Regions from separate parts of the Scandinavium sp. UTDF21-P1B genome, predicted to be linked through region 2. Evidence: predicted binding sites of a transcription regulator. Region 2 holds the regulator's gene; the other holds the start of a gene.

Region 1 (15,848 bases), on a different contig from region 2:
AGCATCGCTACGCGATCGGGCGTCAGCTGTAATACCTGATCTGGCGTGACGGCAAACGCACGCAGAATGTCGTTCAGCAGCGGTTCGGTCAGCGCGGGCAGCGTTTGCGCCACCATCACCAGGCGGATATGTTCAGGCAGCGAGATAGCGATTTCGCCCTGCAACACCGAAGGGCGGCGCAAAGACCACTGGGTAATGCCCAGCTGCTGTAGTTGCCAGTCTCGTCGGGATGTCATCGCGGGTTTCTCCTGTCTGTCAGGCGCGGAAATATAGCAAATTCGGCGAAGTTGCGCCAACAAAGCGAGGCCGCCGCCTTGTTATATAGCCTGAATAATTCGAGTGACAGCAAGCGCAGCCAACGCAGATGTAACTTGAAGTATGACGGCTATAAACGTGTATAATCCCGCCCGTCTTTAATCAATGGTGACTTTTTATGTCTGCTTTATCTCCGGCAAGTGAAGTCTTGCTGCGCCACAGTGATGATTTCGAACAAAGCCGCATTCTGTTTGCCGGTGATCTGCAGGATGACCTGCCCGCTCGTCTGGATACCGCCTTTAGCCGCGCCCATACGCAACAGTTTCACCACTGGCAGGTGCTGAGCCGCCAGATGGGCGAGAACGTGCGCTTCAGCCTGACGGCGGAAGCCGCCGACGTGGCCGACTGTGACACGCTGATTTACTACTGGCCGAAAAACAAGCCCGAGGCGCTGTACCAGCTGACCAATATTCTGTCGCTGCTGCCGGTGGGCACCGATATTTTTGTCGTCGGTGAAAACCGCAGCGGCGTGCGCAGCGCCGAGCAAATGCTCGCGGAATTCGCTCCGTTGAATAAAGTCGACAGCGCTCGCCGCTGTGGCCTTTACCATGGTCGACTGGAAAAGCAGCCGTCGTTTAACGCCGAAGGTTACTGGGGCGAATATCAGCTCGACGGCCTGACCATTAAAACCCTGCCGGGTGTCTTCAGTCGCGATGGTCTGGACGTTGGCAGCCAGCTACTGCTTTCCACCCTGACGCCGCACACCAAAGGCAAAGTGCTGGACGTCGGCTGTGGCGCGGGCGTTCTGGCGACCGTACTGGCGAGCCATTCGCCAAAAGTTCGCCTGACGCTATGCGACGTGAGCGCACCTGCGGTAGAAGCCAGCCGTGCAACGCTTGCTGCGAACGAACTTGAAGGCGAAGTTTTTGCCAGCAACGTTTTCTCCGAAGTCACCGGCCGCTTCGATATGATCATCTCCAACCCGCCGTTCCACGACGGGCTGCAGACCAGCCTGGAAGCCGCACAGCAGCTGATTCGCGGCGCGGTGCGTCATCTGAACAGCGGCGGCGAGCTGCGAATCGTGGCCAACGCCTTCCTGCCTTACCCGAAAGTGCTGGATGAAGTCTTTGGCTTCCACGAAGTGATTGCCCAGACGGGCCGCTTCAAAGTCTACCGCACGGTAATGACCCGTCAGGCGAAAAAATAATCTTTACCCACCCTGCAGGCTCTACCCTGCGGGGATTTTCCCTCTCTTTTCTCCGTTCCGTTAAAGCGCCCAATTTTAGAGCGATCGGCAAATTCGGCTGCAATTAACTGTTGACGAAAACCCTGAATCCACTAGAATGCGCCTCCGTAGTAGCGATTCTTTACAGAGTCGATGGTATGCGAAGGTGGCGGAATTGGTAGACGCGCTAGCTTCAGGTGTTAGTGTCCTTACGGATGTGGGGGTTCGAGTCCCCCCCCTCGCACCATATACTACGAAGATATTGCTCACACTGGGCGAAGGTGGCGGAATTGGTAGACGCGCTAGCTTCAGGTGTTAGTGTCCTTACGGATGTGGGGGTTCGAGTCCCCCCCCTCGCACCAAAGAGGGCAATATCACGATAAGATTTCTGTGCGAAGGTGGCGGAATTGGTAGACGCGCTAGCTTCAGGTGTTAGTGTCCTTAGGATGTGGGGGTTCGAGTCCCCCCCCTCGCACCAGCATTCTTATCCCTCTCTCTTCTCTCCCTGTTTTCTTACTGTCCCATCAGCTTTAAATTCATCAACACCAGCATCATGCCGCCGATAAGCGCAAACGCCGATGGCAGTAAAACGAAATGCCGCAGCTGTCGATGCCAGATCATGATGCAGGAAAGCAGCAGGCCCATGGCAATCAGGCCCCGCCAGATATCGGCAGACAGGCCCGCAAAAGCCAACCCGGCCAAAACTACGCCAGGAATCAGCACCCCCCATCCACTGCCCAACGCCCGTTGCAACATGGTGTCAGCTCTCAATCCGATAATGATAACCAATATCATATGATAATTTTTATCATTTGCAAGTTCCTGCCGGAAACCGTCGCACTCTTTACTTGCATGCTGATGACAGTACTGTCGGAAGGTGATAAATTGCGAGAAAAATCCGAATAGATTAGCGATCCTGATATTTTCATGCGCCTCGTTCCCGCGTGAGAATTGTCATTCCTGATCGCCGGCATCTCTCTGACCGTATAATAAATAAAGATTTCCTCACATGACATCAAAATCCTGGCGTTCACTGCGCATTAAAAAATATCAGTTTTCACTACGCCTGTTTTTATTTCTTAATTTAACATCTTCACTATTTTCCATGCTGAGTCCGGTCTATCACGTGGCGGCGATAACCCTGCCGCTGATGCTGATCATGCTGACCAGCACCGGATTGCTGCTGGGTCATTGGGCATGGGCGGAAAGAAAAATCAATATTCCTGCCATCTCCATTCTTTTTGGCTGTTTATGGGCATGGCACATTGCAGTCAAATCCCCGTTAATGCCTCAACCCCAATTTAACTATCTGGTGATTGCGTTATTAAGCGTGCTGTTTATCGGCGCCATTGCTTTTTCTAATAATATCATTGCTTTTACGCTGCATTCATTGCCGGTGCTTATCACTTGTCTGGTGCTTGGCGACGGCGATCAGTGGCTGCGGATGATTTATTACTTCGCCCTGCCCGTTATCGGTATCGCCATTCAGAGCGTGATTCAAAAGCGTAACGACAATTTTGCCCATGGGTTGATGTACAAGCTGCTGGAAGAGCGCCAGACCCTGAACGATCTGAGTATGCTCGACCCGCTGACTGGCCTCTACAACCGCCGCGGCCTGCAAAATCGACTGGAAACGTTGATGACGCTGGATGCCAGCGATCATTACGTGCTGCTGCTCGATATCGACTACTTCAAAGCCTACAACGATCATTATGGCCATATGATGGGGGATCAGGCGCTGATTCAGGTCTCCGCGGCCATTCGAAATGCCGTGCGTTCGAGAGACGTTGTGACCCGCTATGGCGGTGAAGAATTTATGGTACTGCTGACCTCGACAACGCCCGAATGCGCAATGCAAACTGCAGAGCGCATTCGTCAGCGAGTGTACGACCTGAAAATCCCTCATATGTTTAACCACAGCGTAGCCACCAACGTGACGGTGAGCATCGGGATCGCTCCACTGGTGGGAGAAGACATTGAAGACGCGCTGACCAAAGCCGACAAAGCGCTGTATGAAGCCAAGCATCTTGGCCGCAACAACATTCTGTCGAGCGCTACGCTACAGAATGCGTAATAGCAAGCTTTGAGCGGCAGCTAGCATGAAATGTGTTGCGATTCCCTGTAGCTACAGCTAGGATTAGCAATCATTATCATTTAGATTTGTATCCCGTTCACACATGGCCTTACGTTCCGCACCGATTACCGGCGATCTTATCTGGCGAGCCCCGCTCTTCAGCCATGAGCCCGTTCTGGCACAGTCCGTGCGGGACAGCATTGCGGAGCATCGCCCGCATCTGCTCGATTTTATCCATCTTGATGAGCCTCATCCGCATCACGCCATGACGCTGGCAGAGTGGTCTCGCGGCAGCGAACTGACTTCCCTGATGGCGTGCTATGCCGATCATATCTACCGTAATCAACCCAGCCAGAAGCGTGAAAATAAGCCGCTGCTATCCCTTTGGGCACAGTGGTATATCGGTTTACAGGTTCCGCCGCTGATGCTGGCGCTGCTCACCGAAAAGCGCGCACTCAGCCTGTCTGCGGAACATTTTCACGTGGAGTTCCATGAAACCGGACGCGCCGCCAGCTTCTGGGTCGACGTCCATCAGGATCATGCCCTGACGCAGCGCTCTTCGCTGCACAGAATGGAAAGCCTCATCACGCAGACGATCATGCCCGTCATCGATGCGCTGGAAGCCACCGGGGAGATTAACGGCAAGCTCATCTGGAGCAACACCGGCTATCTCATGAACTGGTATCTTGGCGAGATGAAAACGCTTCTGGGCGATGAGCAGGTTAACGCGCTGCGTCAGCATCTGTTCTTTGCTAAACAGTTTTCAGACGGATGCGATAACCCGCTGTGGCGCACCGTGGTCCTGCGGGATGGCCTGCTGGTACGACGCACCTGCTGCCAGCGCTATCGCCTTCCCGACGTTCAGCAGTGCGGTGACTGCACGCTAAAATAACCTTCTGCTAACAGCAAAAAGCCCCGGTAACGTTACGCTACCGGGGCTTTGTTATTTCAGGACAGATTACGCCGCTTGTTCAGTCTCTTCAGACGAGCGCTGTGCTTCTTCCGCTTCCTGTGCCAGCAGCTGCTTCTCGTAGACTTTGAAGAACGGGAAGTAAATGATGGCGGAGACGCAGGCCAGCACCACCACCAGGATGACCGCACGGAAATCCCAGCCGAGGGCCCAGGCCGCACCAACTGGCGCAGGCGCAGTCCACGGCACTACGGAGATGACGCGCCCAATCAGATCAAGCTTCATTGCCGCCCAGGCAAGCGTGGCGTTCACCATCGGGGCCAGCAGGAACGGGATAAAGAAGACCGGGTTCATCACAATCGGCGTACCGAAAATAACCGGTTCGTTGATGTTAAAGATGCTTGGCACCACGCCCAGACGACCGATGGAACGCAGGTGCGCGGACTTACTGCGCAGGTAGCAGAACACCAGTCCCATGGTGGCACCAGAGCCGCCGATCACGATGAAGAAGGTCCAGAACGCTTCCATAAAAATATGCGGCAGCGGTGCGCCCTGTGCCAGCGCAGTCTGGTTCAGGCCCAGGTTTGTCAGCCAGAACATTTGCAGCATACCGGAGACGATAGCAGCGCCGTGGATCCCCGCAAACCACAGCAGGTGGCCAATCAGCACGGCCAGCAGAATGGCCGGCAGGGAATCCGCCGCGGACACCAGCGGTTTAAAGATGGACATGATCGCCTGTGGGATCAGCATATCGAACTGGCTCTGAATAAACAGGCTCAGCGGATACAGCGTCAGCACCACGACCAGCACCGGAATCAGCAGGTCGAAGGAGTTCTTAATCATCGGCGGCACCTGATCCGGCAGGCGAATACCGATATTGCGAACCTTAAGGAATCGCATCATCTCCACGCAGTAGACGGCCACCAGGATAGCGGTGAAGATCCCGGTACCACCGAGGCTATGAACGGGTAGCGTACCGTCCGTCTTCGGTGCCGCAACCAGCAGGAACGCCATGATAGACAGCATAGAGGCCATGAACGGATCAAGCTGAGCGCTCTTTTCATAATGCTTGCCGAGGTTATAGGCAATGGCGGCGCAGATGTAGATGGACATAATGCCCATCGTCATATCGAACGGCGTCAGGATACGGCCTTCAAATTGCTTAGCCATGTCCAGCCACGCGCGGGCAAAGCCCCAGGTGGTATCCGGCGAGAAAGGCGGGTAAGCAAACACCAGCAGGAAGGAGCCGACAATCATGAATGGCATCGCAGAGATAAAGCCATCACGGATTGCCATGACGTGGCGCTGGGACGAAATTCGCCCGGCGACAGGACTGACGTAGTTTTCTACAAAGCGGAATATCAGATTAAACGCAGCATGGTTAGCAGACATAGCAGCTCTCCTGACGGGCTATAGACGTTAGCACAGCAACGGTTAGTGTGCCGTGATGTGCAATCCTGAACTGTGAGTTCACTACCACGCCGGGGTGTTGGCCCGATTGACAGCAGATAACGTTACATTTCATACACGGCTCTTATTTTTTAGCGATACAGAGGAAGTTACGCATCCAGTATGAATCGGCTTCAACCGTTCCTGCAACCGGTTACTGTAACCGGTTGCAGTGAATGTGAGGGGGATCGTGAAATCCATGAAATGAAGGGATTACGCTTACTCTTATTTACAGCGGAATTCGCCTGTGACAGATTGATTTTGTCTACGTCAGGAGAGAACGATGAGTCTGCAAACCGTACGGCAATTTTTCGCTGATCGCGCGCCGGATATTGAGATTATAGAACTAAATCAGAGTACTGCGACCGTGGCGCTCGCCGCCGCAGCGCACAACGTTGCGCCGGGTCAGATAGCCAAAACGCTCTCACTCAAAGTGAAAGATGAAGTGATTCTTGTGGTCGCAAAAGGCGATGCTCGTCTCGACAATAAAAAGCTGAAATCGGCCTTTGGCGCAAAAGCCCGCATGCTGAGCAGTGACGAAGTGGTCACCTGGACCGGTCATCCGGTGGGTGGCGTCTGCCCTTTCGGTCTTGAAAACCCGCTGACGGTTTACTGCGATATCTCTTTAAAGACCTTCGATGAGGTTCTCCCGGCGGCGGGCGCTACGCACAGTGCAGTACGTATTTCCCCTGAACGCCTGGCCGAACTGACTGATGCCACCTGGATTGACGTCTGCCTTTAGGCGCCGTTCGTCAACGGCAGCGGCAGATAGTCCAGAACGTCTGCCGCACATATGAGCCAGGCGTCACTTTTTACGCCCAGCTTGCTCATGACGTTAAACTTGTGCGCGCGAATGGTTTTGATATTGCGCCCCATCTGAGCAGTAATTTCAGGTGTGGAATATCCCCTGCCCATATAATGCAGGATCCTGCGCTCCGTGGGGCTCAATCCATGAGCATTGGTGCCTTGAACCAGGGTCTGCCGGTGCTCTTGCTTCATTACCGAATGAATCTGGGCGCCAAGCTGCTCCATTGATGAGGACTGGCAGAGCACAGCATGCAGCGCAACGGGCAGCAGGGGCTGAATAAAGCTGGCTTGCCTCTCGTTCTCAGCCAGCAAAACCCTTTTGGTCTCAGGTAGCGCAGCGGCCAGTCGGGAAAGAAAGTGGCCACTTTGCTGGCGCGAATAGCGTCCTCCCGCAACGGAATAGATAACGATGTCATACGATTGATGTCCGCATTGTGAAAACCACACCTGTCCGCTGCTGAAAAATCGAAGCTTATAAATTCCCCCCTCTAAAGCGGAAAAGAGATGCTGTAAACCCAGCGTCGTCATGCCACAGCTGTCAATCACCGCAACACGCCTGCTTTTGGCATATTGTTCCATTCTTCAGCCTCTCTCCACGACGTCATCGGCTCAGTGCTTCATCTCCTGAACCGCGGCAAATCCGCAAAGAGAGGCGCTGATGAAGTAACCCCGTTCGCCCTGTTGACGAATCGCAGTAATAAGTGCTGCAACGAGATCTTTTTTCCCTGTGATTTTTACTATGCTGAGCGCATCGCGCCTTATTTAATAAATATTATGGATATGCTTTTGTGAATTATTAAATATTTCAGGAAATCTCTACCCTCAATTATTAAGAACTTTTTCCCAATACACGTGTTATATATCACCCGAACAGGCAAAGTTGCGCTGAATAAAAATCAGTACGATCAGACTAGCATAATAAACATGACTGTTTCAATAACACGCTATTCCGCCAAACACTAACAAGCATCCGTAAATACATTTAATTATTATGTATTTCCTTTATTCATTCTTTTCCTGAATATTCCAGGTGAGGTTCCGACATAGCGACGAAAAAAAACGAGAGGAGCAGGTTGCACCACTAAACCCTGACTAATCAGACCGTTGTGTGATCGGCATGCTGGCGTATTGTAAATTACACTTTCCCTCAAATATTAACCGATAATGTAACGCGTTCAATGTATTGCCGTTGTGAAATTCCCGGCATAAATATTTTTATTGCGTCACAGAAATTCCGGCCTCAAGGGCATATTCGGATGCGGAAAGGTGTTCGCGGAGGTGGTCCTCAAAGAAGGGCATAAATCGTGCTCTTTTCAACAATCTTGCAAAAGTGTGGAGCGGTTCAAAAAACGCTCAACGCGCACCTGAGGTTTGCAGATAATTTGATCTCGCCGGGCCATAGCCCGCGCGGGCTTCAGGTAAAACCGGAGATCAGGCCTGACATTGAGTGAACAAGACCCGCCGTTATGGAAGCCGATCGCACTGAGCAAAGAAAAGTCACCCGGTTATGCATTCAGTGCGCGCTGCTGCTGTTGCAACACGGAGCAGAAAGCGCGCTGGTGGAAGAACTTTCCACGCGCCTTGGGCTGGCGCTGGGCATGGACAGCGTGGAAAGCGCCATCTCTTCCAACGCCATCGTGTTGACCACGCTGCTCGACGGAGAGTGTCTGACGTCGACCCGCAAGAACAACGATCGTGGTATTAACATGCACGTCGTCACGGAGGTGCAGCACATCGTCATTATGGTGGAGCACAAACTGCTGGATGCAAGGGACATTGAAAAACGCTTCTCGCAGATCAAGCCGTTGCGCTACCCACGTTGGCTGGTGGTCACCCTGGTTGGCCTCTCCTGTGCCTGCTTCTGCAAGCTCAACAACGGCGGCTGGGACGGTGCATTTATCACCTTCTGCGCCAGCACGATCGCCATGTACATTCGTCAGGTGCTGACCCACCGATCGATGCACCCGCAAATCAACTTCTGCATCACCGCTTTTGTGGCAACGACCGTCTCCGGGCTGATGCTGCGCCTGCCGCTTTTCCAGCAAACCTCCACGGTGGCGATGGCCGCCAGCGTTCTGCTGCTGGTGCCGGGTTTCCCGCTGATCAACGCCGTCGCCGACATGTTTAAAGGCCATATCAACACCGGGCTTGCCCGCTGGGCTATCGCCAGCCTGCTGACCCTCGCCACCTGCATCGGCGTGGTGATGGCAATGACGCTGTGGGGGCTACGAGGATGGGCATAATCGAATTTGTACTGGCGCTGCTACAGGACATGCTGCTGTCCGCCATTCCCGCCGTAGGGTTTGCGATGGTCTTTAACGTACCGCACCGCGCGCTGGCCTGGTGCGCACTGCTGGGTGCGATTGGCCATGGCTCCAGAATGCTCCTTATGCAGGCGGGCATGAACATCGAATGGGCAACGTTTATCGCCTCAATGCTGGTTGGCAGTATTGGCATTCAGTGGTCACGCTGGTATCTGGCGCACCCAAAAATTTTTACCGTCGCTGCGGTGATCCCCATGTTCCCCGGTATCTCAGCCTACACCGCGATGATCTCCGCCGTGAAAATCAGCCACTTTGGCTACAGCACCGAGCTGATGGTGATGCTGCTGGAGAACTTCCTCAAGGCCACGTCGATTGTCGGCGCGCTTTCGGTGGGACTCTCCATTCCGGGGCTCTGGCTGTACCGGAAACGCCCTCGCGTGTGAGCGAGCACCTTGAACTCTCCTCGCAGACACGGGTCTGTGCTACTATCAGCCCATAGTGTGCCCGTCGTTGTCCTGTTTGAGTAATAGCTATGTCCTCCAGAATTCTGACCTCCAGCGTCATTGGGATCGATGCCTTTTTGCACGATCCTGATGGTGTATTAAAGAATGCCGAAAGCGGTGCCGTCGCGGTGTTTGCTAATAATGCGCCTGCGTTTTACGCCATTGCGCCCACGCGCCTGGAACAGCTGCTGGAGCTGGAAGCCCGCCTTTCTCGTCCCGGCAGCGACGTCATGCTTGACGGTCAGCTCTTTGATGAGCCGGTTACCGCACCGGTAGCGGTGCCGATGGGTAAATTTGCGATGTATGCAGACTGGCAGCCGGATGCCGACTTCCAGCGCATGGCCGCGCTGTGGGGCATCGCGCTTACCCAGCCCGCTACGCCGGAAGAGCTGGCGTCTTTCACCGCATACTGGCAGGCAGAAGGTAAAGTATTCCATCACGTGCAGTGGCAGCAAAAGCTGGCGCGCAGCCTGCAAATTGGCCGGGCCAGCAACGGCGGACAGCCGAAGCGCGATCTCAACACGCTCTCCGAGCCAGACAACCAAATTCCCCCGGGCTTTCGAGGTTAACGATGAAGAACGTTGGCGATTTAATGCAGCGCCTGCAAAAGATAATGCCGAAACACATCGAACCGGCATTCAAAACCGGCGAAGAACTGCTGGCGTGGCAAAAAGAGCAAGGACAGCTGCGCTCTGCGGCGCTTGAGCGTGAAAACCGGGCGATGAAGATGCAGCGCACCTTTAACCGTTCGGGCATTCGCCCGCTGCATCAGAACTGCTCCTTCGACAACTACCGCGTGGAGTGCGACGGTCAGATGAACGCGCTGTCAAAAGCGCGCCAGTACGTCGAAGAGTTTGACGGCAACATCGCGAGCTTTATTTTTTCCGGCAAGCCCGGCACCGGTAAAAACCATCTGGCCGCCGCTATCTGTAATGAACTGCTGCTGCGCGGCAAATCCGTGTTGATCATTACCGTCGCCGACATCATGTCCGCGATGAAAGATACCTTCACCAACCGGGAAACCACGGAAGAACAGCTGCTGAACGATCTCAGCAACGTCGATCTGCTGGTGATCGACGAGATTGGCGTACAGACCGAATCCCGCTACGAAAAAGTGATCATCAATCAGATCGTTGACCGCCGTTCATCTTCCAAACGCCCTACCGGCATGCTCACCAACAGCAATATGGACGACATGAACAAGCTGCTGGGAGAACGCGTAATGGACAGAATGCGCCTTGGCAACAGCTTGTGGGTCATCTTCAACTGGGACAGCTACCGCAGCCGCGTCACAGGCAAAGAGTATTAAGATTTATCCCAGCCCGGTCAGCGCTATACTGGCCGGGTTTCCGTTTAACCAGGTCAATCTTATGAAAATTGCTAAACGTCTTCTGTGTTCCGCCGCGCTGACCAGCGCCCTGCTCTCCACCAGCACCTTTGCGCTTTCCCTGAGCGATACGCTCTCCAGCGCCGCCAGCGAACTGAGCGGTTCTGGCTCAGGTTCCTCTCAGGGCGGAATGTCGATGTCATCGCTGACCAGCCTGCTTAACGGCGGCAGCAAAGGACTGAGCGCCGACAACATGAACAACGCCGCGGGCATTCTCAGCTACTGCGCCAAGCAGAAGCTGACCTCCGTGACCAACGCCGATAACGTAAAAAATCAGGTACTCGATAAGCTCGGCCTGAACACCGCGCCGGAACAGAAAGCCGATACCAACTACATGGACGGCATCCAGGGCCTGCTCAACGCCCAGAATGGCCAGCAGCTCAATCTGAGCGCTCTGGGTGATACCCCGTTAGGAAAACAAGTCAAAACCAAGGCTTGCGATCTGGTGCTGAAGCAAGGCGTTAATTTCCTCTCCTGATCGGCGACAAACACCCGCGTACCCTGGCGGTGCGCGGGTTAAAAATCGTCCACTTCTGATACAAATCTGAAACACAGCACATTTTAATGACGCTACAATTGCAGCATTATTGCACTGCAATTACAGTGTACGGTCAAAATTTAAGTATCTGGTCAGCAAATGACCAGGCTGACTGAGGATGTGCTGTGTCTGAGCTTGTTTCAATTGCTCTGTTTTTCGCTTCCGTCGTTATCTACGCATGGAAAGCGGGCCGAAACACCTGGTGGTTTGCCTCCACCCTGACGGTGCTTGGCCTGTTTGTGGTCCTGAACCTGACCCTCTACGCCAGCGACTATTTTACCGGCGACGGCATCAACGACGCCGTGCTTTATACGCTCACCAACAGCCTGACCGGCGCAGGTATCAGCAAGTATATTCTGCCCGGCATAGGGCTGGTGCTGGCACTGGTGCTGGTTTTCGGCGGACTCGGCTGGGTGCTGCGCCGCCGCCGCCATCATCCTCATCACTTCGGCTACAGCGTGCTGGCGCTGGGGCTTGCGCTGGCCTCCGTCGATGCGAGCCCGGCATTCCGTCAGATAACTGAGCTGGTGAAATCTCAGTCTCGCGACGGCGATCCGGATTTTGCCGCGTATTACAAAGAGCCGTCGAAAACCATTCCGAACCCTAAGCTGAACCTGGTTTACATCTACGGTGAAAGCCTCGAGCGCACCTATTTTGACAACGATGCCTTCCCGAACCTGACCCCGGAACTCGGCAAGCTGAAAGATGACAGCATCGATTTCAGCCACACCATGCAGCTGCCGGGCACCGATTACACAATCGCGGGAATGGTCGCCTCGCAGTGCGGCATCCCGCTGTTCGCGCCGTTTGAAGGCAACGCTTCCGCGTCGGTATCGAGCTTCTTCCCGCAGAACATCTGCCTTGGCGACATCCTGAAAAACTCCGGCTACCAGAACTACTTCGTGCAGGGCGCAAACCTGCGTTTCGCCGGCAAAGACGTGTTCCTGCAATCCCACGGATTCGATCATCTCTATGGCGCGGAGGAGCTGAAAGCCACCGTTGCCGACCCGAACTACCGCAACGACTGGGGCTTCTATGACGACACCGTCCTCGACGAAGTGTGGAAAAAATACGAAGACCTGTCGAAATCCGGCCAGCGCTTCTCGCTGTTCACCCTGACCGTCGACACCCATCATCCGGACGGATTTATCTCCCGCTCCTGCAATCGCAAGAAATATGAGATTGACGGCAAAACCAATCAATCCTTCAGCGCGGTCACCTGTAGCCAGGAGCACATTGCGGCGCTAATCGAAAAGATAAAAGCCTCGCCGTACTTTAAAAACACGGTCATCGTCGTCTCTTCCGATCACCTGGCGATGAAAAATACCGCCTGGGATTACCTCAACAAGCAGGATCGCAACGATCTGTTCTTCGTCATACGCGGCGACAAGCCACAGCAGGAAGTGATGGGCGTGAAGCGCAGCACCATGGATAACGGCGCGACGGTGCTCGATATTCTCGGCGGCGATAACTTCATTGGCCTGGGCCGCAGCAGCCTTTCCGGCCAGTCGCTGGCGGAAGTGTTCCTCAACATGAAAGAGAAGGTGCTGGCCTGGAAGCCGGACATCATTCGCCTGTGGAACTTCCCGAAATCGATCAAGGATTACACCATCGACCAGCAGAAAGGGATGATCGCATTCTCCGGCTCACACTTCCGCCTGCCGCTGCTGCTGCGGGTGTCCGACAACCGCGTCGAGCCGCTGCCGGAAAGCGAATATTCCGCCCCGCTGCGCTACCAGTTGGCGGACTTCGCCCCGCGCGACAACTTTATGTGGATTGACCGCTGCTACAAGATGGGCCAGCTATGGGCACAGGAATTTGCGCTCTCTACCGACTGGTGCGTATCTCAGGGCCAGCTTGGCGGCGAGCAAATCGTGCAGCACGTTGATAAAGCCCAGTGGAAAGGCAAGGCCGCATTCAAAGACACGGTCATCGACATGGAGCGCTACAAAGGCAACGTCGATACGCTGAAAATCGTCGACAACGACATTCGCTACAAAGCGGACAGCTTCGTCTTCAACGTGGCGGGCGCGCCGGAAGAGGTCAAACAGTTCAGCGGCATCTCGCGCCCGGAAAGCTGGGGCCGCTGGTCGAATGCGCAGTTGGGCAACGAAGTGAAGATTGAGTACAAGGAACCGCTGCCGCCGAAGTTTGATCTGGTGATCGTCGCGAAAGCCTTTGGTCCAAACGCCAACAAACCGATCCCGGTTCGCGTAGGCAACAGCGAGCAGACGTTGACGCTCGGCAACGACGTCACCACCACCACGCTGCATTTCGACAATCCGACGGGCAGCAACCTGCTGACCATCGTCCCGCCGGATCCGCAGACCACCAACGAGGGCAATATCCTCGGCCATTCCCCGCGCCAGCTGGGGATTGGCATGGTGGAAATAAAAGTGGTGAAATCAGAAGGATAATCCCAGGGGAGCACAGGCTCCCCTTTCTTTTGGCAGAACGCATGAAACCGATCATTATTCGCCCCACACAAACTGCCGATGTGCCTTTGCTGCCTGCGATTGAACGCGCTGCGGCGCAGGCTTTTCTCGTTCTTCCCGAGCTGGCCTGGCTGGCTGAAGGTGACGGCATCTGTGAGGAAGAACATCGTCAGTTCGTGAGCACAGGAAAGAGCTTCATTGCGCTGGAGGGTACGATACCTGCTGGCTTTTTACTGGCGGAACGGCTGGATAACGCCCTCTATATCGTGGAACTCTCTGTCGCTCAGCATGCGCAAAATCAGGGGATTGGCCGCCAGATCATCCATTTTCTGGCAGAGCGAGCACGTGATGAAGGTTACCCGGCACTGACGCTGACCACCTTCAAAGCGGTGCCGTGGAATGCCCCTTTTTATGCTCGCCTGGGATTTGAGAACATTGAGGAAGCTCAGCTCACGCCGGGTTTACGGCAGAAGCTGGAAAATGAAGCAGCGCATGGGCTGCAACGAGAAACTCGCTGCGCCATGCGCAAGATTTTATAACGTCTTTGCCTGGCCTGTACGCGTAGGCCGGGTAAGGCGAAGCCGCCACCCGGCACTTTCACACTCAGAACGTTTCCCAGTTATCACCGCTTTCTGTCACTGCGGCTTTACGCAGCATCGGAGCCGGAGCGCTGGCTTTTACCACTGAAGCTTCACGTTTTGCCGCAAGCTGCGACTGCTGAATGCGGAACACCGCCACCGCCTGGGTCAGACGGCTCGCCTGCTCTTCCAGCGCGGCCGCAGCGGAAGCAGATTCTTCCACCAGCGAGGCGTTCTGCTGCGTGACGCGATCCATTTCAGCCACCGCCAGACCGACCTGATCGATACCGCGGCTTTGTTCATCAGACGCGGAGGCAATTTCCCCCATGATATCGGTCACGCGCGTAACGGCATTGACGATCTCTTCCATAGTCTCACCCGCGCTTTCGACAAGCGTGGAGCCCAGATCGACGCGGCTCACTGAGTCCTCAATCAGGCTCTTGATTTCACGAGCGGCCTGGGCGCTGCGCTGGGCGAGGTTACGCACCTCTCCCGCAACAACCGCAAATCCACGGCCCTGCTCGCCCGCACGCGCCGCTTCAACCGCGGCGTTCAACGCCAGGATGTTAGTCTGGAAGGCAATACCGTCGATCACGCTGATAATATCGGCAATTTTCTGCGAACTCCCGGCGATATCGCGCATAGTCTGCACCACGTTATCGACCACTTTACCGCCCTTCTGCGCGGTTTCCGACGCGCTCAGCGCCAGATGGCTCGCCTGACGGGCGTTCTCGGCGTTCTGCTTCACCGTCGCGGTCAGCTCTTCCATGCTCGCCGCCGTCTCTTCCAGGGAAGCGGCCTGCTGCTCGGTACGCGAGGAGAGATCGTTGTTACCCATCGCAATTTCGCTGGCGCCGCTGTAGATCGCGTCCGCGCCATTGCGCACTTCACCGACGGTCCGCACCAGCTCACTTTGCATATGGCGCAGGGAATCGGCCAACTGGCCCATTTCGTTGCTGCCCTGCACGTCGATAGGCTTCACCAGATCGCCACCGGCAATATGACGAATGCTGTCGATAACGCGCGTCAGCGGCTGGATCAGCGCTTTGTGGATGCCGAACCAGACGGCAACGATCACCGCCAGCACCGCCGCCAGCACGCCGATCAGCACCCAGATAGCCTGGTCGTAAGAGCCGCTGTTATCTTTTACCGCCAGTTCGTACAGATGATCGTTCTGCGCCAGGTAGTCGACGTAGGCTTTCTCAAACCCGTCCTGATAACCCTGGGTTGGCTGGTCGAAGAAGTCGTTGATTTTCCCGGCCCCAAGCAGCTGAATCAGCTCCGCCAGTGCGCCGTGGTAAATGTCGTAATTGCGTTTAATATCGAGCGTCGCCGCCTCGCTCTGACGCGGATCGCGCGGCAGAGACTCGTACTCCGCCCAGCGTTTTTCCGCCTCATCCAGCGACTTACTGGCGATCTGCAT
Region 2 (15,848 bases):
GCGGAAAAGCCACCGGAAATCATCACCGTGATCTCTTCAGCACTGGCGCTCAGGCTAAAGGTGCCCGCAAAGGTGAGTGCCATCCAAAAGGCTAAACGTTTCATCGTGTTGCTCCTGAAGGGTGAGAGTGACGGCTGCTCCAGCCGTGAGATGAGGCTCGATGATAGAGATAGAGCGTGGCAAGCAGCGCACAGATAGCAGCGAAACTCATCCAGTATCCCGGTGCCGCTTTATCGCCGGTGTATTGAATTAACGCGGTGGAAACGGCCGGCGTGAAGCCGCCAAAAAGCGCCGTCGCAAGGCTATAGGCCAGAGAGAAACCAGCGACGCGCACTTCCCCGGGCATGATTTCCGTTAGTGCCGGGATCATCGCGCCGTTGTATATGCCATAAATAAAGGAGAGCCACAGCAGCACAATCAGCATCATGCTAAAACTCGGCGCATGGGCGAGCACGGTTAACGCAGGCCAGCTGGTGAAAATCGCCAGCAGCGTCATGGCAATCAGCACCGGCTTGCGGCCAAACCGGTCCGAAATCATGCCGCCGATCGGTAGCCAGATGAAGTTAGAAATCGCCACCAGCAAAGTGACCAGCAGGCTGTCGGAGGCGCTGAGCAGCAGGACTTTTTTGCCAAACGTCGGAGCATAAACGGTGATCAGATAAAACGCGGTGGTCGTCATTGCCACCATCAGCATGCCTGCCACCACCACACGCCAGTTTTGCAGCAGCGTACTCATCGCCTGTTTCAGCGGCAAATGGTTGTCGCGCTGTTCGTACTCCTGCGTCTCCGTCAGCTGACGGCGCAGCATAAAGATGAACGGCACAATCAGACAGCCCACAACGAACGGGATACGCCATCCCCAGGCCTGCAGAGTGTCTGCCCCCATCATTTCATTCAGGGTAAAGCCCAGCAGCGCCGCCACCATGATTGACACCTGCTGGCTACCCGACTGCCAGCTGGTGTAAAACCCTTTGCGCCCCGGCGTGGCAATTTCTGCCAGATAGACCGACACCCCGCCCAGTTCGGCACCGGCAGAGAAGCCTTGCAGCAAACGTCCACACAACACCAGCAGCGGCGCCCACAGCCCGATGGACTGATAGCCCGGCACCAGCACGATCATAAACGTCCCGGCAGCCATAATGGAGAGCGTGACGATAAGCCCCTTGCGGCGTCCAACTTTGTCGATCCACGCCCCCAGGACAACCGCCCCAATCGGGCGCATCAGGAAGCCTGCGCCAAACACCGCGAAGGTCATCATCAGCGAAGCAAATTCGCTTTCTGCCGGAAAAAAGGTGTGGGCAATATAGGTGGCGTAAAAGCCAAACAGGAAGAAGTCGAACTGCTCAAGGAAGTTGCCCGACGTCACGCGCAGAATGGCCATCGCCCTGGCGCGGAATGCAGTAGTTTCAGTGGTGACAGGCATCTCGCCCTCCATGATTAACAAATCAGTTAACATATTTAACTTTTTATCAACCATGAGGATGCGTGAAAATGCGCGACTGAATAAGTGCATTTACCGCATCTGTTAATGCGTCAGACGCATTAATGCCGGAGAAGACGAGTCACCATGCACAAATTGCTCATATATGAGCAGGGAATCGCTTAACGCGTTTTGTGATTTCTCACACGTTTGAACCAGAAGGGAAACCCGGCAGCAGAACGCCGCCGGGCTTAAAAAGATTACTGCGCGAAAGCCCGCTGGCGCTCGCGACGAACCTTAAACTGCCAGCCAATCAGCAGCAGCACAATCCACGCGAAGCCGACGTAAAGCGAAATACGGGTATCCGGATGCCAGCCAATCAGCACAATGATAAAGACCAGGAACAGCAGACCGACAACGGTGGTAAATACGCCGCCAGGCACCCTGAATTTAAGATTCTTCACTTCTTCCGGCGACAGGCGACGACGGAAGGCAATTTGCGACAGCAGGATCATGATCCACACCCAGACGGTGGCGAACGTCGCGAGCGATGCAATCACCAGGAAGACGTTTTCGGGCATGATGTAGTTCAGGTAGACCGCCAGCAGCAGAGCAATGGTCATCACCGCCACCGTCACCCACGGCACGCCGCGACGCGAGGTTTTGGCGAACACCTTCGGCGCGCTGCCCTGCTCCGCCATGCCGTGCAGCATGCGCCCCACGCCGAAGACGTCAGAGTTAATCGCGGAAAGCGAAGCCGTCAGCACCACGAAGTTCAGGATGCTGGCCGCAAAAGTAATGCCCATATGCTGGAAGGTCATCACGAACGGGCTGCCGTTGGTGCCGACCTGGTTCCACGGGTAAATCGACATGATCACAAACAGCGTGCCCACATAGAACACCAGAATACGCATGGGTACCGAATTGATAGCGCGCGGAATAGATTTCTCCGGGTCTTTCGCCTCACCGGCAGTAATGCCGATGATTTCAATCCCGCCGTAGGCGAACATCACCATCTGCAAGGACATCACCATCCCGATCCAGCCGTTGCTGAAGAAGCCGCCGTTGCTCCAGAGGTTGTGAATACCCGTCGGCTGCCCGCCGTTGCCGATCCCCCAGATGATGATGCCAAACCCGGCAACGATCATCACGATGATGGTGGCAACCTTAAAGAACGAAAACCAGAATTCCAGCTCGCCGAAGACCTTCACGCTCATCAGATTAATGGCACAAATCAGCAGCACCACGCTCAGCACCCAAATCCAGTGCGGCACAGCCGGGAACCAGACGCCCATGTAGATGCCGAACGCCGTGACGTCAGCAATGGCGACAATCAGGATTTCAAAGCAGTAGGTCCAGCCGGTGATGTGGCCTGCAAGCGGGCCTAAGTTTTCCTGCGCGTAGCGGGAAAAAGAGCTGGCAGACGGGTTGTGCACCGACATTTCGCCGAGCGCACGCATGATGATGTAAGCGGCCACGCCGCCGATGAGGTACGCCAGCAGCACGCTGGGACCGGCCATTTTAATGGCGTCTGCCGAGCCATAAAAAAGACCGGTGCCGATAGCCGAACCGAGCGCCATAAAGCGGATGTGACGGGCGGTAAGCCCACGCTTTAGCTTGTTATCTGTTGCCATGAATTCCACTGCCTTAACAAAAACAAAACCACGGAGCCGATGGCCCCGTGGTTAATTTCAATCCTCGCCCGCTAATTAATGCGCGCTGGAGGTTACCTGACGACCTGCTGCGCGATCCCATCCCATCGCCAGCACGGCGGCGACAATCGTTGGCATCAGCCATGCAAGACCCTGCTGTGCCAGCGGCAGATGCGCGGTCCAGCCGGGAAGGATATCAGCAAACACGGAGGCTTTCACGCCATCCAGCAAGCCGAACACCAGGCTGATGAACATTGCCGGGGCGATCACGCGGGTCGAATTATGCCACCAACCGCGGGTAAAGCTTAATACTACCAGTGCAATACATGGCGGATAAATCGCGGTGAGCACCGGAATGGAAATCTGAATCAGGTGGCTCAGGCCCAGATTGGACACCACCATCGAGAAGATGCCAAGGATGAAGACCAGCGTTTTGTAAGAAAGCGGCAGGTACTGAGAGAAGAACTCGGCGCATGCTGTGGTCAGGCCCACCGCAGTCACCATACAGGCCAGGAAGATCAGCGCCGCCAGCAGGAAGCTGCCTGCGCCACCAAAGGTGTGCTGAACGTACGCGTGCAGAATAGTTGCGCCGTTGGCGTTCTGATCGACAAGCGATGCGCTGTCGGAACCCAGACGGAACAGCGCCAGGTACAGCAGCGTCAGGCCAACGCCCGCCATCAGGCCCGCCCACACGGTATAACGGGTCAGCAGGCGCGCTTCACTCACGCCACGGGAGCGTGCGGCATTCACGATAACAATGCCGAACACCATCGCACCGAGGGTATCCATCGTCAGATAGCCATTAACGAAACCGTTAGAGAACGGCGCAGTCTGATAGGCTTCCAGCGCGTGGCTGATTGGGCCCGCAGGCCACATGATAGCCGCCACGGCCAGCACCACGAGGGCAATGATTTTCAGCGGAGCCAGGAAGTTGCCAACGGTATCCAGCAGTTTGCCCGGATAGAGGGAAACCAGAATCACCAGCGCAAAATAGACAAGGCTGTAGAGGAACAGCGGCAGCGCGCCATCACCAGTCAGCGGGGCGATCCCCACTTCGAAAGAAACCGTTGCGGTGCGCGGCGTGGCGAACAACGGCCCCACAGCCAGATAGCACACCACTGCCAGCAGAACGCCCGCCACTTTACCAATCGGGGTACTGAGGTTGTCTACGCCACCACCCACTTTCGCCAGCGCGATAATCGTCAGCACAGGCAGGCCCACACCGGTAATCAGAAAGCCGATCGCCGCCGTCCAGACATGTTCGCCAGCCTGCAGGCCGACCATAGGAGGGAAGATAATGTTGCCCGCGCCAACGAACAACGCAAAGGTCATAAAGCCCAACGCGATGATATCGCGAGATTTTAACTGATGGGTCATAAACTCTTTACTGCCTGTGGATGTGGTGTTGAATGTCAAAACGTCGTACTTATTCCTGCGGAACAGAACAACGGTGAAAGCGTGTCATACAGTGGGAAACACTCCCGATGTTCACGCGAAAAGAATAGTTATTGGGTTTATCGCGTGAAGGCAGTCAGACTGCGACTGCATGGGGGGCAATTTAAACGCTTATAACGTTTTAATGCAACAAGGGATCGTAAAACCAGAGGATTATAGCAACAACTAATTCGCATGTAGCATGAACAACCATATATGCGAAAAACCTCTGGCTAATCATGCGAACAAAAAAGCAGCAGACGATTAATAATTATTCGCCGTTTGGCCGACCGGAAAGATAAAAAACCGGCTTTCGCCGGTCTTTGTCAACCAATCCTTCCAGACAGCTCTTCAGGCACTTTTATTGGCAACCAAACGTTCCGGCAGCACAAAGCTAAAGCGCGTCATCTTGCCTGGAATACTTTCAATATCGAGTCGGCTGTCATGGTGATTAACCGCATGCTTCACAATCGCAAGCCCCAACCCGCTGCCGCCTGTCTGCCGGGAGCGCGCTTTATCAACACGGTAAAAACGTTCGGTCAGCCGTGGAATATGCTCGGCCGCAATGCCTGGCCCGTTATCTTCCACGCTGAACTGCGCTCCGTGCGGAGCACGCTGCCAGCGCACCACTATCTCCGTGCCCTCCGGCGTATGGTTCACCGCGTTGTACACCAGATTCGACATCGCGCTGCGCAGTTGTTCTTCGCTACCCAAAGCCAGCAGCGAATCATCAATCTCAAAATGCAGAATGTGCTTTTTGTGGCTGAGGGTTTGCGCTTCACGTTCAACCACGCGCAGCATCATGGGCACATCGATACGCTCATTCAGCGCGGCCAGCGGTGCGGCCTCAATGCGCGACAGCGTTAACAGCTGACGCACCAGCCCTTCCATGCGCTGCGTCTGCTCACGCATAGTGTGCAGCGCTTTTTCGCGCGGTGCGCCCTCCAGCGTTTGCTCCTGCATCATCTCCAGATAGCCCTGCAACACCGTGAGTGGCGTGCGCAGCTCGTGGCTCACGTTGGCGAAGAAATTACGCCGCGCACCTTCCAGCTGGTGCATCTGGGTGACGTCACGCGCAACCAGCAGTAGCTGTTTTTCGCTGTAGGGCATCACGCGGATTTCCAGATGACGCCCGGTGTTGAGCACCAGATTGAGCGGTTTGGTGAAATCGCGGGATTTCAGGTAGCGGGAAAATTCCGGGTAGCGCAGCAGGTTGAGGATGTTCTGACCGCTGTCGTCCGGCCAGCGCAGGTTGAGCGTCTGCTGAGCCAGGCCGTTACACCAGAACATCGATCCCTCTTCCGTAATCAGCACCACCGCATCAGGCAACGATTCCGCCCCGCTGCGAAAACGCTTTATCAGGCTCCCCAGCTCACGGCGACGCTTTTTATTACGCATCTGCATCTGATGCAGACCGTAAAGCAGCGGCTCCCAGCTTCCTTTACCCGGCGGCGGCGTCATACTCCTGTCGACCCAAAGCCACCACGAAAGCTGAAGCAAATTCCAGAAATGCCAGATCAGCAGTCCGGTGACGGCCGCCAGCAGAAACCACGGCAGATAGCCGAAAAAAGCCCCGAGGATCAGGGCCGGTATACAACAGAGGATGAGCTCAAAAACCAGCCTTTTCCATGACAGCCGTTCCAGCACGGGTCACACTCCAGTCAATTGTCAGAAACGGGCGGAGAAACGATAGCCCGTGCCGCGGACGGTCTGCACCATCCGGTCGTGACCGCTGTGTTCCAGCGCTTTACGCAGACGGCGAATGTGCACGTCCACCGTACGATCTTCCACATAAACGTTGGTGCCCCAGACGTTGTTCAACAGCTGTTCGCGGCTGTAGACGCGCTCCGGGTGCGTCATAAAGAAGTGCAGGAGCTTAAATTCCGTTGGCCCCATGTCCAGCGGGTTTTCACCAGTCATGACGCGATGAGAGGACGGGTCGAGGCTCAGGCCCTGCATCTCAATCACCTCTTCAACCGCCATCGGCGAAATGCGGCGCATCACGGCTTTGATGCGCGCCACCAGCTCTTTCGGGGAAAACGGTTTGGTGATGTAATCATCTGCGCCGGTTTCCAGACCCCGCACGCGATCTTCTTCTTCACCTCGCGCGGTCAGCATGACCACTGGAATATCACGCGTCAGCGCTTCACGCTTAAGATGCTTAATAAACTGAATGCCTGAACCGCCCGGCAGCATCCAGTCCAGCAGGACTAAATCCGGCCACGGCTCATTGAGCTGATTCACGGCACCGTCAAAATCTTCGGCTTCTACAGGCTGAAAGCCATTTTGCTCCAGGACGAAGCAGACCATCTCGCGAATCGGGGCTTCATCTTCAACGACCAGAATACGTCTCGCCATTATTTATCCTGTTTATTAATCATATGCGTATCATGCGGCGTCATTATGCGTCAGATTTGTGACAGATTTATGATAGTGTTTTTTTCAATTATGACACCGAAAAACACGTCATCGCCCTGATATCCGTAACCGTTTATACTTGCCGTCACGCTTTTTTGCCACAGGCCACCTTAATGCGCATCCTCCATACCTCTGACTGGCACCTTGGCCAGAACTTTTACAGTAAAAGCCGCGCCGCCGAACACGAGGCGTTTCTCGACTGGCTGTTGAACACCGCAGAGGCGCAAGAGGCAGATGCCATTATCGTGGCGGGCGACATCTTCGATACCGGTTCGCCGCCGAGCTACGCGCGCGAACTTTACAACCGCTTTGTGGTGAAGCTCCAGCAGACCGGCTGCCAGCTGGTGGTGCTGGCGGGCAACCACGACTCCGTCGCCACGCTCAACGAGTCCCGCGATATTCTGGCGTTTCTCAACACCCTGGTGGTGGCGGGCAGCGGCACACCGCCCTGCGAACTGAAGTGCCGCGACGGCAAGCCTGGCGCCATTCTCTGCCCGGTTCCGTTCCTGCGCCCGCGCGATGTTATCGTCAGCCAGGCGGGTGCATCGGCGGGGGAAAAGCAGCAGCATTTATTACAGGCGATCACGAACTACTATCAGCAGCAGTATCAGCAGGCATGCGAACTGCGGGGCGAGCGCCCTTTGCCAATCATCGCCAGCGGCCATCTGACCACCGTCGGTGCCAGCAAAAGTGACGCGGTGCGTGACATCTATATCGGCACGCTTGACGCCTTCCCGGCGCAGAATTTCCCCCCCGTCGACTACATCGCGCTGGGCCACATTCACCGTGCGCAAAAAATTGGTGGCACGGAGCACATTCGCTACTGCGGCTCGCCGATTTCCCTGAGCTTTGATGAAACCGGTAAAGCCAAAACCGTCAACCTGGTGCATTTCAGCGAAGGCAGGCTGGAAAGCGTGGAGCCGCTCGAGGTGCCCGTTACGCAAAAGCTGAGCGTGCTGAAAGGCGATTTCGCCAGCATCAGCCAGCAGCTGGAACAGTGGCGCGACGCCGATCCCGCCTCACCGGTGTGGCTCGATATCGAAATCACCAGCGACGAATATCTGCACGATATTCAGCGCAAAATTCAGGCGCTGACCGATGATTTACCCGTCGAGATATTGCTGGTTCGCCGCAGCCGCGAACAGCGCGAGCGCATCCTGGCAAACGAGCATCGCGAAACGCTGAGCGAACTGAAAGTCGAAGACGTTTTTGAGCGACGTCTGGCGCTGGAAGCGCTGGAAGCCCCGCAGGAGCAACGCCTGCACCAGCTTTTCGCCGAAACCCTGAGCGAACTTTCCGGGGAGGAACAGCCATGAAAATCCTGAGCCTGCGGCTGAAAAACCTCAGTTCGCTGAAGGGCGAATGGAAGATTGATTTCACCGCTGAACCGTTTGCCAGCAACGGCCTGTTCGCGATTACCGGGCCAACGGGCGCGGGCAAAACCACGCTGCTGGATGCCATTTGCCTTGCGCTGTACCACGAAACGCCGCGCCTCAGTACGCTGTCGCAGTCGCAAAACGACCTGATGACCCGCGATACCGCCGAGTGCCTCGCGGAAGTGGAGTTTGAAGTGAAAGGCGTGGCCTATCGCGCCTTCTGGAGCCAGAACCGTGCCAGAAATCAGCCAGACGGCAATCTCCAGGCCCCGCGCGTGGAGCTGGCCCGCTGTGAAGACGGCAAAATTCTGGCAGAAAAAGTCAAAGATAAGCTGGAGTTGACCGCCTCACTCACCGGTCTCGACTATGGCCGCTTCACCCGCTCCATGATGCTCTCCCAGGGCCAGTTTGCCGCTTTCCTCAATGCCAAGCCGAAAGAGCGTGCTGAGCTGCTGGAAGAGCTGACCGGCACCGAAATTTATGGCCAGATTTCGGCGAGAGTATTTGAGAAACATAAAGAAGCCAAAACCGAACTGGAAAAATGCCAGGCGCAGGCTTCCGGTATGATTTTACTGACGGAAGAGCAGCAGCAGGCGCTGCAGCAACGTTTGCAGGCGCTTACTGACGAGGAGAAACAGCACCAGGCGGAGCAGCAGCGCGTCCAGCTCTGGCAGCAGTGGCTAACGCGCGAAGCGGAAATGCAGGACGCACAGCTTCGCTCACAGACAGCGCTCGCCGCGGCACAGGATGCATTAAACGCCGCCCGGCCGCGGCTGGAAGCCCTCGCCCTGGCACAGCCCGCCGACAGGCTGCGCCCGCTGTGGCTGCGCTTTCAGGACGATCAGGCGTCGCTGACGCAAACGCAGCAAAAAATTGAAGAAGTGAATACTCGCTTACAGGCTCAGCTCACACAGCGCGGGCGGTTACGCCTGAGCGCCGAACGCCAGCACGAGGAGCTCACCGGCCAGCAAAAGGTACTCTCAGCGTGGCTTACCGAAAACGCGCGCTTCCGCCACTGGTCGAGCGAACTGACTGGCTGGCGCGCGGCCTTTAACCAACAGGAGCGCGATGCCATACATCTGCAAGAGCTGACTCAGCGTGAGAACGAGCTCGCCCGTCAGCGTGATGCCCTGCCGCCGTCCACATTGACGCTGGATGAGGCCGCCGTGGCCGCTGCGCTCGAACAGCATCAACGCCTGAGGCCCCTTCGTCAGCAGCTGAACACGCTGCAAGGGCAGTTTCAGCCGCTCAGCAAGCGGCGCCAGCAGCTACTCCCTCTGTTGGCCCAGCGCCAGCAGGCGCTGGAAAAAGGCGGAGCGGAGCTCGCCGCGCGTCGCCAGCAATACAAAGAGAAGCTCCAGCAGTTCAATGACGTCAGAACGTTGTGCGAGCAGGAAAAAATCATTGCCGACCTCACTGCCGAACGCGCCCGTCTGCAACCCGGTGCCCCTTGCCCGCTTTGCGGATCGGTGGAGCATCCGGCGGTGGCGGAATATCAGGCGCTCAGGCCAGGCGTGAACGAAGCCCGCCGCGACGCGCTGGAAAAAGAGGTCAACCAGATTCGTGAACTCGGCGCCAGCCTCAAGGGTGAGCTTGATGCACAACAGAAGCAGCAACAGGCCGAACAAAGCGAGCTACAGTCGATCGCCGAACAGGAGCAAGCGCTCACCTCACGGTGGCAAGCCACCGTTGACGGGCTGCAAATCACCTTAACGCCGGACGAGGATGTCAGCGGCTGGCTTAACGAACAGGAGAATCTCGGGCAGCAGTTGTATCAGCACGGGCAGCGGCTGGCGCTGGAGCGGCAAATTCAGGCGCTGAACGCCGAGCGCCGGGCTCGTGAACAGGAAGCGAAAGCGCGACTCGCGGAGCTGAGCGAAGCCCTCGCCGCATTTAGCCTGACGTTACCCTCACAAGGCGAAGGAGCCGCATGGCTGGCCTCACGCGAAACGGAAAGCCAGCACTGGCAAAAGCAGAGCGAGCGCCAGCAAACCGTCGCACAGGAACTGTCCCTTCTTCAGCCTTTGCTGGACACCCTGCCGCCTGTTTCCGGGCAAGAAACATCGGGCACAGCTACGCTTGACGGCTGGCAGCAGGTTCACCACGACTGCGTTTCGCTGGAAAGCCAGCGGCAGACGCTACAGCAGCAGGAAACGCAGGCGCGTGAACGGCTTCTGCTCGCACAGAAAGCCTTCGACGATGCGCTGGCTGCCAGCCCGTTTGCAGACCAGCCGGCCTTCCTTGCCGCCCTGCTCGACGACGAGACGCAACAACGCCTGGAGCAGCTAAAGCAGCAGCTTGAAAGCCAGCTCACGCAGCAGCAAGCGCTGGCCGCTCAGGCGCAAACCACGCTGGCGGCGCACCAGCAGCAGCGCCCGGAAGATTTACCGCCAGCGCACACCCGCGAGCAGGTGCAGGCCGCGTTAGCTCAGCTGGCGCAGCAGCTGCGGGACAACAGCGCCGCGCAGGGCCAGATTCATCAGCAGCTAAAGCAGGACGCCGATAACCGCCAGCAGCAACAGGCGTTGATGACACGCATCGATGCCGCCGCGCAAACCCTCGAAGACTGGGGCTGGCTGAACCAGCTTATCGGCTCGAAGGAAGGCGATAAGTTCCGCAAATTCGCTCAGGGCCTGACGCTGGATAATCTGGTGTGGCTGGCGAACGAGCAGCTCAGCCGCCTGCACGGGCGATATCTGCTCAAACGCAAGGCCAGCGAAGCGCTTGAGCTGGAAGTGATGGACACCTGGCAGGCCGATGCCGTACGTGATACCCGCACGCTTTCCGGTGGGGAAAGTTTCCTCGTGAGCCTCGCGCTGGCGCTGGCGCTCTCGGATCTGGTCAGCCACAAGACTCGCATTGATTCGCTGTTCCTTGACGAAGGCTTTGGCACGCTCGACAGTGAAACGCTGGATACCGCGCTGGATGCGCTCGACGCCCTGAACGCCAGCGGGAAAGTGATCGGTGTGATAAGCCACGTCGAGGCGATGAAGGAGCGGATCCCGGTGCAGATTAAAGTGAAGAAAATTAATGGGCTGGGCTATAGCAGGCTGGATAAGGTATTTGCAGTGGAATGATATCGTGACAATGCCTGGCGGCGCTACGCTTGCGCAGGCCTACGCAACGAAAAGTAGGCCCGGAAAGGCGCAGCCGCCACCGGGCACATAACGAAATTACAAAGGCCATAGCCATGCCGCACCGCGCACGCCGCTTGAGTCGCCGTGCAATGCCTTGCGAATCGGGGTTTCACATTCGCCGCCAAAAACGAAGTGCTTCACTAAATCCGGCACTGTTTTGTACAGTCGCTCCACATTGCTCATGCCGCCGCCCAGTACAATGACGTCCGGATCCAGAATATTGACCACGTGCGCCAGCGACTTCGCCAGGCGCAGCTCGTAGCGGCTGAGCGCCAGCTCTGCAACGGCATCCTGTTCTTCCACAAGACGCATGATCTCATTCCCTTTGAGCAGGCTGCCGCTTAAGCGATGGTAATCAGTAGCAAACCCGGTGCCGGAGATAAACGTTTCGATGCAGCCCTGCTTGCCGCAGTAGCATGGCACTTCAGCGCGGTAGCGCAGCTCGTCCTCATCCATCCACGGCAGCGGATTATGGCCCCATTCACCCGCCGTACCATTGCCGCCAATATGCGCCCTGCCACCCAGCGCCACGCCAGCGCCGCAGCCTGTACCGATAATCACCGCAAACACGGTTTGAGCCCCGGCAGCCGCGCCGTCGATAGCTTCCGAAACCGCCAGACAGTTAGCGTCGTTGGCCAGCCGCACTTCACGATTCAGACGCTGACTCAGATCCTTGTCGAAAGGCTGGCCGTTAAGCCAGGTCGAGTTGGCGTTTTTGACCACGCCGGTATACGGCGAAATCGAACCCGGAATGCCCATCCCCACCGTCCCGGTTTGCCCGGTTTCTTTTTCGGCCATTGCGACCAGCGTGGCAATAGTTTCAATCGTCTGCCGATAGTCGTCACGCGGCGTAGGCAGGCGATGACGGAACAGTTGCTCCCCTCGATCGCTGAGCGCAATGACTTCAGTCTTCGTTCCACCCAAATCTATTCCTATACGCACAGATGCCTCCCCGGTGCCTGATTAACAATGCAAGCATAGTGACAATTCGCTATCATGCCCGCTGAATTTAACGTTAACCCCGTGGAAATTATCATGCTGTGGTTCAAAAATTTAATGGTTTACCGTCTTAGCCGCGACATTTCTCTGCGTGCTGATGAGATGGAAAAACAGCTGGCCGCGCTGGCGTTCACGCCCTGCGGCAGCCAGGACATGGCCAAAACCGGCTGGGTTCCGCCGATGGGTTCACACAGTGATGCTTTCACCCACGAAGCCAATGGTCAGATCCTGATCTGCGCTCGCTATGAACAAAAAATCCTGCCCGCTCCGGTTGTGAAGCAGGCGCTGGAAGCGAAAATCCTCAAGCTCGAGGCCGATCAGGGCCGCAAGCTCAAGAAAACTGAAAAAGACTCCCTGAAGGACGAAGTACTGCACTCGCTGTTGCCTCGCGCCTTCAGCCGCTTCAGCCAGACGATGCTGTGGATCGATACCGTCAACGGCCTGATCATGGTCGACTGCGCCAGCGCGAAAAAAGGCGAAGATACCCTCGCCCTGCTGCGTAAAACCCTCGGCTCACTGCCGGTAGTGCCGCTGGCGCTGGAAAATCCGATTGAGCTGACGCTCACCGAGTGGGTACGCTCCGGCAACGTGGCGCAGGGCTTCCAGCTGCTCGATGAAGCAGAGCTAAAAGCGATCCTCGAAGACGGCGGCGTGATCCGTGCGAAGAAGCAGGATCTGGTCAGCGATGAGATCGCGGTGCATATCGAAGCCGGAAAAGTGGTGACCAAACTCGCACTCGACTGGCAGCAGCGCATCCAGTTTATGATTTGTGACGACGCCTCCATCAAGCGTCTGAAGTTCTGCGATGAACTGCGCGATCAAAACCAGGATATTGAGCGGGAAAACTACGATCAGCGCTTTGACGCCGACTTTATTCTGATGACCGGAGAGCTGGCGGCGCTGGTTGCGCAACTGGTGGAAGGTCTGGGCGGCGAAGCCCAGCGTTAAGCGAATGCCTTCCTGTGCAGACAGGAAGGCGCATTACTTCAATAAAGAGATTACAGGTAGCGGCAAAGATAAGAGGTCGGTTCAGCGACCTGAAGATGGAACTCGCTGTGGCCCGGCACGTTAAACACCTGGCCGGCAGCATAGGTTTTCCACTCTGTTTCACCCGGCAGCAGCACGTGCAGCGCTCCGCTCACGACGGTCATTTCTTCAGGCTGCGCCGTACCAAACGTATATTCCCCTTCCAGCATCACGCCAACGCTGGCACGACCAGTACTGCTGCTGGTAAACCCGATGGACTTCACTTTCCCGTCAAAGTATTCATTGCTTTGGAGCATAACTGGCCCTTATTGGTGTCGTTGTTGTGTACCAATCCAATATAGGGGGCGTGACAGCAGGCTGTCACGCAAAAAAAAATCAGCTCAGACCAGCAGTTCCGCCGCAAGCCTTGCCACCAGCACATTAGACAGCAAAACCGGCACATCAAGCGCTTTCTGCAGCAGGTCGCGGTGCCGTTGATGGAAGCCGAGGCAGTCGAGCATCAGCACATCCGCGCCAAGGCCAATCAGCTGCTGTCCGGCGGCGATAAGCTCGTCGCTTGTGCCATGAACAGGGTTGGCGAGCGCGTAATGTGGCGCATTCTGTAACGCCTGCCATTTGCTGCGCTGGGTGTTCATCAGCTCAGGAATGGGCACGATGACGCCGACCTGATGACCGTCGACAATGGAGCCAACCAAAGGCGGAATAATACGCTGGGGTTCGATAAGAATGGCATTGCGGGCAACGAGACCGCCGATCGGCGCGGTGCTCATCAGCAGGATAACGTCATAATCCTGATTATCCAGAACCTCCACCACCGACTGCAGATCGCGTTCAACCTTCGCGCGAGACACTTCAGCCAGTTGATTATCATTGAGAAGAGTAATCAGCACCTCTTCGCCGGGGCTTGCGGCGTACTCTTCCATGACCGCTTCACGCGTCATTTTACCCAGCAGACTGACATGGGTTATTTGATCTTCCCTGATGTGCTCCGTTAGTAGCGGCAACACCTCACGCAACGGAACCACACCGATGGTAAGAATGGCCAAAGTCGCACTCATGTTATGACCCTTTTATTACAACACCACAGCTTCGATACAGGCTTACTGCTGCTGACAGCCCCCTGGATGGCTAAAAAACAACCGTTCAGAAGCGTAGCAGCTTCATTCCAGAACTGTTTGTAAAGTTTCCAGTTAGATCCAGTTTACGTCAGCATTATCTGGATATTAACTTTTTATTAACATCAATGTTTAGCTAAAAAGTGTGATTTACGCCCGCATTGGGCGGGCGTTGCGCAACGCTTTTGTGCAAATTATGACTTGCCTGGATCTTCGTAACGCCGTTTGGCATCGAGCGCTTCCGCCTGAGTTGAATGTTCGCTAATCAATGAGTCGGGTTTAGGGTGATCGGCCCGCAGCTCATACCAGGTCACCGACTGACCCGGCTCACCTTTCTCGACGGTGACAATACGGGCTTTACGTGGATACGGGGGATTGGACGGCATAGCTCTTCCTCTTTAGGTTCAGAGCTTTAAGTATAGGCGTTAGCCAGCAGTTGCTGACTTTAATGGCTGGACCGGTGCGCGATCTGCGGCGAGGACCGCCAAAATCTGCGCAACGACTTCAACAGGCTCACCGGCAGCATCAACCACGTAGTGCGCGGTTTCACCGTATAGCGCATCACGTTGGGCGAGAATTTCACGCACTTCTTCAACGATGGGCTTACCGGTCAGCGTCGGGCGCTGTGAATCCTCCGGGGAGAGCTCGAGGCGCCCTGCAAGCACCGATACGGGCGCTTTCAGGTAAATCACGATCCCATTATCACGCAGAAATTCCCGGTTCACCGGCGCCAGAATAATGCCGCCACCGGTCGCAACGACCGCGTGCGATGCCGCCAGCGACTGTAATGTCCGGGTTTCAAGTGCGCGAAACGCAGGCCAGCCTTCATCAGCCACAATATCCGCAATGCTTCGCTGCGCGCGCTGTTGCAGGATCTGGTCGGTATCGATGAAAGTAAACTGGCAGGCCTGAGCAAGCTTTTGCCCGACCGTGGTTTTACCGCAGCCGCGGGCGCCGATAAGAAAAATGGGCTGTGTTATCACTGAGTTCCCCCTGGTACGGCGGTATTACGAGCCGTGCGCATGAGCGACGATAATATCATCAAACTAGTACGCAAGTAAGTGTAAAAATAGAGTTACACACGCAACATCTACTCTCTCTTTTCGTTGTGGTTATTGGTCGGAAGAGAATGTGCGAGTGTAAAGAAATAGTGTCATTAAGTGTTGCGGCAACCTTACATGAAACGGCCGTCTGTTGACAAGCACGCCCCGCTGCAAAAGGTAACACATTTCCGCACAGCTTTACGTTACTCGCCTTTACAGCACGAAGGTTTCAGACAAACTAAGCGCTATCGTGTCCGTGCTATTGAG

What was found. Region 2 encodes PhoB, which activates phosphate uptake and scavenging genes when phosphate is short. Its sites were predicted from a motif close to CTGTCATAAAACTGNCNNAT; they were not measured.
Region 1: the regulator PhoB is predicted to act here: its motif matches at 11,408-11,427, upstream of opgB (phosphatidylglycerol--membrane-oligosaccharide glycerophosphotransferase).

What each region holds. Positions count from the first base shown of each region.
Region 1 is NZ_JBFLVD010000002.1:5,653-21,500, reverse strand. Features, by position in the region: gene AB1287_RS01030 (DNA polymerase III subunit psi) at 1-236, opposite strand, end outside; gene rsmC (16S rRNA (guanine(1207)-N(2))-methyltransferase RsmC) at 434-1,462, shown strand; tRNA gene AB1287_RS01020 (tRNA-Leu) at 1,641-1,727, shown strand; tRNA gene AB1287_RS01015 (tRNA-Leu) at 1,756-1,842, shown strand; tRNA gene AB1287_RS01010 (tRNA-Leu) at 1,873-1,958, shown strand; gene AB1287_RS01005 (DUF1435 domain-containing protein) at 1,994-2,275, opposite strand; gene AB1287_RS01000 (GGDEF domain-containing protein) at 2,490-3,554, shown strand; gene fhuF (siderophore-iron reductase FhuF) at 3,658-4,446, shown strand; gene AB1287_RS00990 (PTS sugar transporter subunit IIC) at 4,513-5,856, opposite strand; gene AB1287_RS00985 (YbaK/EbsC family protein) at 6,197-6,655, shown strand; gene bglJ (DNA-binding transcriptional activator BglJ) at 6,652-7,299, opposite strand; gene AB1287_RS00975 (threonine/serine exporter ThrE family protein) at 8,187-8,963, shown strand; gene AB1287_RS00970 (threonine/serine exporter) at 8,954-9,427, shown strand; gene dnaT (primosomal protein DnaT) at 9,517-10,056, shown strand; gene dnaC (DNA replication protein DnaC) at 10,059-10,796, shown strand; gene AB1287_RS00955 (DUF2501 domain-containing protein) at 10,858-11,352, shown strand; gene opgB (phosphatidylglycerol--membrane-oligosaccharide glycerophosphotransferase) at 11,538-13,829, shown strand; gene AB1287_RS00945 (GNAT family N-acetyltransferase) at 13,871-14,386, shown strand; gene tsr (methyl-accepting chemotaxis protein) at 14,451-15,848, opposite strand, start outside.
Region 2 is NZ_JBFLVD010000005.1:178,098-193,945, forward strand. Features, by position in the region: gene AB1287_RS02540 (extracellular solute-binding protein) at 1-104, opposite strand, end outside; gene AB1287_RS02545 (MFS transporter) at 101-1,423, opposite strand; gene proY (proline-specific permease ProY) at 1,681-3,054, opposite strand; gene brnQ (branched-chain amino acid transporter carrier protein BrnQ) at 3,130-4,449, opposite strand; gene phoR (phosphate regulon sensor histidine kinase PhoR) at 4,858-6,153, opposite strand; gene phoB (phosphate response regulator transcription factor PhoB) at 6,175-6,864, opposite strand; gene sbcD (exonuclease subunit SbcD) at 7,038-8,240, shown strand; gene sbcC (exonuclease subunit SbcC) at 8,237-11,377, shown strand; gene mak (fructokinase) at 11,474-12,379, opposite strand; gene rdgC (recombination-associated protein RdgC) at 12,473-13,384, shown strand; gene ppnP (pyrimidine/purine nucleoside phosphorylase) at 13,435-13,719, opposite strand; gene AB1287_RS02595 (AroM family protein) at 13,804-14,481, opposite strand; gene AB1287_RS02600 (YaiA family protein) at 14,733-14,924, opposite strand; gene aroL (shikimate kinase AroL) at 14,964-15,518, opposite strand.